2 regions of the Streptomyces sp. NPDC006384 genome follow, and region 1 is predicted to be linked to the other one. Evidence: riboswitches for the same ligand, from Rfam matches in the RefSeq annotation. Region 1 holds a riboswitch; the other holds the start of a gene.
What was found. A riboswitch is a leader RNA that binds a small molecule or an ion and turns the genes downstream of it on or off. The one in region 1 is predicted to bind thiamine pyrophosphate.
Positions count from the first base shown of each region.

Region 2: it holds a riboswitch for thiamine pyrophosphate, as region 1 does, so the genes downstream of both, thiC (phosphomethylpyrimidine synthase ThiC) here and ACFYOJ_RS23200 (thiamine ABC transporter substrate-binding protein) in region 1, are expected to answer to the same signal.

Region 1 is NZ_JBIAHR010000017.1:66,153-70,688, reverse strand. Features, by position in the region: gene ACFYOJ_RS23205 (iron ABC transporter permease) at 1-962, opposite strand, end outside; gene ACFYOJ_RS23200 (thiamine ABC transporter substrate-binding protein) at 1,040-2,125, opposite strand; TPP riboswitch at 2,204-2,309, opposite strand; gene rlmN (23S rRNA (adenine(2503)-C(2))-methyltransferase RlmN) at 2,345-3,451, opposite strand; gene ACFYOJ_RS23190 (DinB family protein) at 3,607-4,245, shown strand; gene ACFYOJ_RS23185 (phosphatidate cytidylyltransferase) at 4,340-4,536, opposite strand, start outside.
Region 2 is NZ_JBIAHR010000020.1:55,461-59,996, forward strand. Features, by position in the region: gene ACFYOJ_RS25285 (hypothetical protein) at 1-448, shown strand, start outside; gene thiC (phosphomethylpyrimidine synthase ThiC) at 521-2,341, opposite strand; TPP riboswitch at 2,334-2,523, opposite strand; gene ACFYOJ_RS25295 (YibE/F family protein) at 2,595-4,142, shown strand; gene ACFYOJ_RS25300 (SsgA family sporulation/cell division regulator) at 4,279-4,536, opposite strand, start outside.

The sequences.
Region 1 (4,536 bases):
ACGAGGAAGGTGCCGCCGTCCTCCCGGGTCAGCGCCCGGTAGTAGCCGAGGCCGCCGCCGAACGACCGCTGCACCAGCACGGCGAGCGGCAGCACGACGAGGACGGCGACGGTGACGAGGACGCCCGCCAGCAGCGTCCACTGTCCGGCCCCGCGCGGCCGGCGCGCGGTGCGGGAGGCGTCCACCAGCCGCAGGGCGCTCTCGCGCCGCCGTACCGTCCAGGCGTGCACGGCGAGGACGGCGCAGACCGCGGCGAACTGGATCAGCGTCAGCACGGCGGCCGTGGACAGGTCGAAGATCTGCGAGGTCTGCCGGTAGATCTCCACCTCCAGGGTGGAGAAGGCGGGCCCGCCGAGGATCTGGACGACGCCGAAGGAGGTGAAGGTGAACAGGAACACCATCAGCGCGGCGGCGGCCACGGCGGGCGCGAGCGCCGGCAGGGTGACCCGCCGCCAGGCCCGCAGGGGGGAGGCGCCGAGCATCCGCGCCGCCTCCTCCTGGCGCGGGTCGAGCTGTGCCCACAGCCCGCCGACGGTGCGCACGACGACGGCGTAGTTGAAGAAGACGTGCGCGAGCAGGATGGCCCACACCGTGGTGTCCAGGCGTACGCCCCACAGCTCGTCGAGCAGCCCGCCGCGTCCGACGAGCGCCAGGAACGCCGTGCCCACCACGACCGTCGGCAGCACGAACGGCACGGTCACCACGGCCCGCAGCAGTTGCTTGCCGGGGAAGTCGAGGCGGGCGAAGACGTAGGCGCCGGGCAGGGCGACCAGCAGGGTGAGCGCGGTGGAGGCGAGGGCCTGCCAGGTGGTGAACCACAGCACGTGCCGGACGTCGGGCTGGGCCAGGACGTCCCAGACCCGTCCGAGCTGCCAGGTCCCGTCGGCCTTCAGTCCGCGCGCGACGATCGCGGCGACCGGGTAGGCGAAGAAGACCGCGAAGAACGCGACGGGGCCGGCCATCAGGGCGAGCCGCGCCGCGTTCCCGCGCCGCCGGGTGCCGGCGGCGCGGGCGGACCCGGCGGACTTGGTCACCTGGGTCACTTCAGGAGGAGCGAGGTCCACGACTTGACCCACCGGTCACGGTTGTCGGCGATCTTCTCCGGGGCCATGGTCCGCGGGTCCTCGGCCTGCGGCCCGTACTTCGCGAACTCCGGCGGGACCTGGGCTTCCTTTCGCACCGGGTACACGAACATGTTCAGCGGCATGTCCTCCTGGAACTCCTTGCTGATCAGGAAGTCCAGCAGCGCCTTGCCGCCCTCGGGGTTCTTCGCGTTGCTCAGCAGGCCCGCGTACTCGACCTGGCGGAAGCAGGTGCCGGCGGCGACGCCCGTGGGCGCGGTGTCCGGCTTCGGGTCGGCGTAGATGACCTCGGCGGGCGGCGAGGAGGCGTAGGAGACGACGAGCGGGCGGTCGCCCTTCGCCTTCCTGCCGCCGGCCGAGCCGGAGAACTCCTCGTTGTACGCCTGCTCCCAGCTGTCGACGACCTTGACGCCGTTGGCCTTCAGCTTCTTCCAGTAGTCCTGCCAGCCCTCGTCCCCGTACTCGGCGGCGGTGCCGAGCAGGAAACCGAGCCCGGGCGAGGAACTGCCGGCGTCCTCGGTGACCAGGAGGTTCTTGTACTCCGGCTTGGTCAGGTCGTCGAAGGAGTCGGGCGGGGTCAGCTTGTGCTCGCTGAAGTACGCCTTGTCGTAGTTGACGCAGATGTCCCCGGTGTCGACGGGCGTGACCCGGTGCTTGCCCTGGTCGGCCCGGTACTCGGGCAGGAGCGTGTCCGAGCCCTTGGGCTCGTACGGCTGGAACAGCCCGTTGTCGAGGGCCCGGGACAGCAGGGTGTTGTCGACGCCGAAGAAGACGTCGCCCTGCGGGTTGTCCTTGGTCAGGAGGGCCTTGTTGACGGCCTGCCCGGCGTCGCCGTCCTCCAGGACCCTGACCTTGTAGCCGGAGCTCTTCTCGAAGTCCGCGATGACCTTCTCGGACGCGGCCCACGAGTCGTGGCTGACGAGGGTCACGGTCTTCGAACCGGACCCGTCGCCGTCGCCGCCGGACGACGACCCGCAGGCGGTCAGCCCGCCGACGAGCCCGAGCCCGACGGCGAGGACACTGGCCTTCTTGGTGATGCTCACTGATTCCTCCTGGGTGACCAGGAGAAGACGCGGCCCTGCCCGGGACCTCTGACGAGGATCCCGGGCAGGGCGCAACAGCTCGAGTGATGACCGATCTCCCTACCCAGAATGACCTGGGCCAGGTTCGGAGGGTCTGCGGCCGGTGCCGCACTCTCAGCGCTGTGGCGCTCCCCTGTCGGAATATGAAGATGTCGGATGTGAAGTTGTACGCCGGTCAGGTTACCGCTCGCTCGCGGCGAGCTGACCACACGCCCCGTCGATCTCCTGTCCACGGGTGTCCCGGATGGTCACCGGTACACCGTGCGCCGCGATGGCCTCCACGAACGCCTTCTCGTCCTCGGGCCGCGAGGCGGTCCACTTGGAGCCCGGCGTCGGGTTGAGCGGGATCAGGTTGACGTGCACCGGCTTGCCCTTGAGCAGCCGTCCGAGCCGGTCGCCGCGCCACGCCTGGTCGTTGATGTCGCGGATCAACGCGTACTCGATGGACAGCCGGCGCCCCGACTTCGCGGCGTACTCGAAGCCCGCGTCCAGCACCTCGCGCACCTTCCACCGCGTGTTCACGGGGACGAGGGTGTCGCGCAGCTCGTCGTCGGGGGCGTGCAGCGAGATGGCGAGGCGGCACTTGAAGCCCTCGTCGGCGAACCGGTGGATCGCGGGGACCAGACCGACCGTCGAGACGGTGATGCCGCGCTGGGACAGCCCCAGCCCGTCGGGCTCGGGGTCGGTGAGGCGGCGGATGGCTCCGACGACCCGGTTGTAGTTGGCGAGGGGCTCGCCCATGCCCATGAACACGATGTTGCTCAGCCGCGCGGGGCCGCCGGGGACCTCGCCGTCCCGGAGCGCCCGCATGCCGTCGACGATCTGGTGCACGATCTCGGCGGTCGACAGGTTCCGGTCCAGGCCGGCCTGCCCGGTGGCGCAGAAGGGGCAGTTCATGCCGCAGCCCGCCTGGGAGCTGATGCACATGGTCACCCGGTCCGGGTAGCGCATGAGCACGGACTCGACGAGCGTCCCGTCGAACAGCTTCCACAGCGTCTTGCGGGTGGTGCCCTGGTCGGTCGACAGATGCCGCACGACCGACATCAGGTCGGGCAGCAGCGCGTCCCGGAGACCCTCGCGCGAGGAGGCCGGGATGTCCGTCCACTGCTCGGGGTCGTGGGCGTACCGCGCGAAGTAGTGCTGCGAGAGCTGCTTCGCGCGGAACGGCTTCTCGCCGATCGCGGCGACGGCCTCCTTGCGCTCGGCGGGCGTGAGGTCGGCGAGGTGCCGCGGCGGCTTCTTGGCTCCGCGCGGGGCGACGAATGTGAGTTCTCCGGGCTTAGGCATGACTCGACCAGTGTCGCAGATCCACTCGGGTGACCTGCGTCCGTCGCCCGTCATGGCCGCCGCCGGCGACGGTCGGTGGCCTCCGGCGGCAGCGCGGAAGCATGCCGGGACGGACCGGCCGTTCGGCATGTACACGCATTGTTACGATCTTCGGCATGTGTGAAACGGACACCGCGGTCGACGGTGAGGATGTGCGCCGGGTCGTCCGCCTGGCCGTCGAGACCCTGCGGCATGCGGACCCCGGGGACCTGGACGCCAGGGCGGGAACGCTCGAGTGGACGTGCTGGGAGACGCTCGAGCACCTGGCCGACGACCTGTTCACCTACGCCGCGAGGTTCGGGCTCGCGAAGCCGCCGATGTCCTCGCTGCTGCCCTTCAGGACGAGCAGCGACCGGGACGGCGGGCCGGCCAACGTCTTCTTCGTCGAGCGGGACTCGGGCCTCGAAGGGATCCTGACCGTCCTGGAGGCGTGCGGTGGCCTGCTCGCGTCCGTCCTGCACACCGCCCCCTCGGACACCGTCGCCCACCACGTCTTCGGGCCCTCGGACCCCGAGGGGTTCGCCGCCATGGCCGTCGTCGAGACCCTCGTGCACACCCATGACATCGGCCAGGGACTGAACCTGGAGTGGTCGCCGCCGAGGGAGCTGTGCGAACGGGTCCTGAAGAGGCTCTTTCCTCATGTCCCCATGGGTCCCGACGCATGGGAGACCCTGCTGTGGGCGACGGGCCGCACCGCCCTGCCCGATCGCCCACGCCTCACCGAGTGGCGCTGGTACGGCACACGGAGCGCGTGACACGCCGGGGCGCCACCGTCCGGACGTACGAAGAGGGACCCGGCGCCCTGTGGCGCAACGGGTCCCTCTCGAACAGGCCGGACGGAGCAGCGGGTCAGCCCGCCCCGACGAAGACCACCAGCAGCAGCCACACCACCGGTGCCGTCGGCAGGAGCGAGTCCAGCCGGTCCATGATGCCGCCGTGGCCCGGCAGCAGCGTGCCCATGTCCTTGATGCCGAGGTCCCGCTTGATCATGGACTCGCCGAGGTCGCCCAGGGTGGCGCTGACGGCGACCACGAGGCCGAGGAGCA
Region 2 (4,536 bases), on a different contig from region 1:
CTACGTCCTGAGGATGCTCGACCCCGGCCAGAGCTTCGCGCAGACCATGCTCACCACGGGCTGGCTGTTCGGCGGTCTGGCCGCGGTCGCCGTCCTCGTCGCCACGGTGGGGTTGCTGCTCACCGCGCTGCGCAACCGTCCCTCCGCCGAGTCCGGCCGTCACGACGAACTCGACGACGAGGTGGTCCGGGCCAGGGAGGCCTGGCACCACGCCCTGCTCGAGCGCGGAGTCCTGCCCTTTCTGCGGGAGGCGCTGGCCGACCCGGACGCGGCGGCCGGCCTGCGCCGGGCCGGTCCCTCGGCCCCGGCCGGCCGGATGCCGCACCTCGGCTACGGCCGCCCGGGATTCACGAGCCCCGACGACGGCCGGCCCGGTGCGCGCCCGAGCTACTCGCGTCCGGACTACAGCAGCCCGGATTTCGGCGGCCCGGAGCACCGGCCCGAATAGCCGGCGGACCGGGCGGGCGTCCACGACCCGGAGGATGCCCGCCCGGCCGGCGGCGGGCATCCGGGCCGAGGGTCAGTCGGCCAGCGGGAGATACACCCGGTTGCCGCTCTCGGCGAACTCCCGCGACTTCTGGAGCATCCCCTCGGCGATCTCCTCGGGTGTCGCTCCCTCGGCCGCCGCGCCGCCGAACCGCTCGTTGATGTCCTGGCTGATCTTCATCGAGCAGAACTTCGGCCCGCACATCGAGCAGAAGTGGGCCGTCTTGGCGGGCTCGGCCGGCAGCGTCTCGTCATGGAACTCCCGGGCCGTGTCCGGGTCGAGGGCCAGGTTGAACTGGTCCTCCCACCGGAACTCGAAACGGGCGTCCGACAAGGCGTCGTCCCACTCCTGCGCCCCCGGATGTCCCTTGGCGAGATCGGCGGCGTGCGCGGCGATCTTGTAGGTGATGACGCCGGTCTTCACGTCGTCGCGGTTGGGCAGGCCCAGGTGCTCCTTGGGCGTGACGTAGCAGAGCATCGCCGTACCCCACCAAGCGATCATCGCGGCTCCGATGCCGGAGGTGATGTGGTCGTACGCCGGGGCGACGTCCGTCGTCAGCGGGCCGAGCGTATAGAACGGGGCTTCGTCGCAGATCTCCTGCTGAAGGTCGATGTTCTCCTTGATCTTGTGCATCGGGACATGGCCCGGGCCCTCGATCATGGTCTGCACATCGAAACGCCTGGCGATCCGGTTCAGTTCTCCGAGCGTGCGCAACTCGGCGAACTGCGCCTCGTCGTTGGCGTCCGCGATCGACCCCGGCCGCAGACCGTCTCCGAGGGAGTACGTGACGTCGTAGGCGGCGAGGATCTCGCAGAGCTCCTCGAAGTTCTCGTAGAGGAACGACTCCTTGTGGTGCGCCAGGCACCACGCCGCCATGATCGATCCGCCGCGCGAGACGATGCCGGTCTTGCGGTTCGCGGTCAGCGGCACATGGGCCAGGCGCACGCCGGCGTGGACCGTCATGTAGTCCACGCCCTGCTCGGCCTGCTCGATGACCGTGTCCTTGTAGATCTCCCAGGTCAGTTCCTCGGCCTTGCCGTCGACCTTCTCCAGGGCCTGGTAGAGCGGCACGGTGCCGATGGGGACGGGGGAGTTGCGCAGCACCCACTCGCGGGTGGTGTGGATGTTGCGGCCGGTGGACAGGTCCATGACCGTGTCGGCGCCCCAGCGGGTCGCCCAGGTCATCTTCTCGACCTCCTCCTCGATGGAGGACGTCACGGCCGAGTTGCCGATGTTGGCGTTGACCTTCACCAGGAACCGCTTGCCGATGATCATCGGCTCGGTCTCCGGATGGTTGACGTTGGCGGGCAGGACGGCCCGCCCCGCGGCGATCTCCTCGCGGACCACCTCCGGCGCGACGTTCTCCCGGATGGCCACGTACTCCATCTCGGGCGTGATCTCGCCCCGGCGCGCGTACGCGAGCTGTGTCACCGCCGCGCCGCTCCGGCTCCGGCGCGGCTGGCGCGGGCGCCCGGGGAAGACCGCGTCCAGATTGCGCAGTCCGCCGCGCGGAGAGGTGTGCTTGATGCCGTCGTCCTCGGGGCGGACGGGCCGGCCCGCGTACTCCTCCGTGTCGCCGCGGGCGATGATCCAGTTCTCCCGCAGCGGCGGCAGTCCCCTGCGGACGTCGGTCTCGACGAGCGGGTCCGTGTACGGGCCCGACGTGTCGTAGAGGGTGACCGACTTCCCGTTGGTGAGATGCACCTGACGGACCGGCACCCGCAGGCCGGGGCGCGATCCCTCGACGTACGCCTTGTGCCAGCCGATGGACTTCCCGGCCTCCGCGGTTTCCGCGGTTTCCGCCTCGGCGGCGTCCTGCGTGGAGGCAGACATGCGTGCGTCCTCGATGGTCATGAGACCTACTCCCTACGCCGGCATTACCCGGTAACAGGTTCGGCGGTCGACGCAGCGGTTTCCGTCCGCCGACGCTTCGTGGGAAAGATCACCCTGCTGTGGTGATGTTTCCCGTGAAACATCGCTGGGACGGAGGTCAGCGCCCTCTCAGCCCGGTGCTCCGAGCTCCCGCGTGTACAAAGGTGCCTCCACGCTAGCGTCAATTCGGGCGCGGTGAACAGAGGGCCCCTCACGTTCTTGCGATGATCGGGCGGTGACCACGACCCAGCATCCTCCCTACCCACCGCACGAACCCCCTCGTGGCCCGGGCGCCGCGACAGGCGACGGCCGGGTGCGCGCCCAGGGCCCCGGCGGCGCACACGGAGCGGAGGAAAGACAGGAAACGGATCACGCGTACAGCCCTGCCGACGGACACGGCCCCGGGCTCGGCCCCGGCGGAAACGGTGGGCACAGAGGGCACGGTGGCGGTGGCGGACACGGCGGCGGTGGCGGGCACGCGCATTCGCACGGCCACGGCCACGGGCCCGCGACACCCGTGTCCCAGCATCTGCGGAAGGTGATCGCGGCCGTCCTCATCCCGTTCGCCGCGGCGGTGGTCGTCGGGCTCGCCGTGCTCTGGCCGGGCGGCGCACCCCCGCACGAACGGACCGGGGTCGGTTTCGACCGGCAGACGCAGCAGGCGACGGTCACCGAGGTGGTGAGGCTGAGCTGCAAGTCCGTCAACGCCTCGGGCGTTCCTCCGACCGGCGACACCTCCACCGCCGAGGGCTCCTCCGCCGTGCAGCAGGCGAACGGTGACTGCAAGCGGGCGACGATCCGCGTCGACACCGGCAAGGACAAGGGCCGCACGTTCGAGGAGATCGTGCAGCCGGACCAGACACGGCAGTTGCACGAGGGCCAGAAGGTCGTGGTCGCCTACGAGCCCTCCGCTCCCGAGGACCTGCAGTACTCGGTGGCCGACATCAACCGCCGGCTGCCCCTGGGTCTGCTCGCCGGCATCTTCGCGCTCGCCGTCGTGGCCGTCGGACGGCTGCGGGGTCTCATGGCCCTGGTCTCACTGGCCATCAGCTTCCTCCTGCTCAACTTCTTCATCCTGCCCGCCGTCCTGCAGGGCTCCAACCCCCTGCTCGTAGCGGTGATCGGCTCGAGCGCGATCATGCTGATCGCTCTGTATCTGTGCCATGGTCTGTCGGCGCGGACGTCGGTGGCGGTGCTCGGCACCCTGGTCTCGCTGCTGCTGATCGGTGTCCTCGGCTCACTGTTCATCGGCTGGGCGGCGCTCACCGGCAACACCGACGACAACACCGGTCTGATCCACGGCCTGTACCCGTCGATCGACATGAGCGGTCTGTTGCTCGCCGGGGTCATCATCGGTTCGCTCGGCGTCCTCGACGACGTGACGGTGACCCAGACCTCCGCGGTGTGGGAGTTGCACGAGGCCAACCCGACGATGGGCTGGCGCGGCCTGTACCGGGCCGGCATCCGCATCGGGCGCGACCACATCGCCTCGGTCGTCAACACGCTCGTCCTCGCCTATGCGGGCGCCGCGCTGCCGCTGCTGCTGCTCTTCTCGATCGCGCAGAGCGGCGTGGGAACGGTGGCGAACAGCGAGCTGGTCGCGGAGGAGATCGTGCGCACGCTGGTGGGCTCGATCGGTCTGGTGGCCTCCGTGCCGGTCACCACGGCTCTCGCGGCGCTGGTGGTCTCGGCCGACCGGCCGGTGGCGCGGAACTCCGCGGCGGCGCCGGGGAGCGGGCCGGCTCCCGCGCGCGGAGGACGGGGCCGTCGTCGCAAGCGCTGACCGGTACTCGTCGCAAGTGCTGGCCGGTACGGGCGGGCCCGGGTGCCGCAGGTGGCCGACACCGCGAAGAACCGTTCCTGCACAAGCCGGTGTCGCTGCCACAGCGCTGCCCGGCAGCACAGGGCCGCCCGGCGGGTCAGCCCGCGCTCTGTTCCTCCGCCAGAATGCGGTCCAGTGCCTCGTCGAGATGGGCGTCGAAGTCGGCGAGCGCGCCTTCCTGCCCCAGCGGCACCAGCTTGTCGGTCCGGTCGAGGAACGCCACGAGGGGCGCCGCCGAGGAACGGAACAGCGCCTGGTCGCTGCCGACCTGCAGACGGATCAGCACTTCGGCCAGCGGCTCGGGCTCGACGGGAGCGATGCGCACGTCACCGTCACCACACGGCATGCCCACCCC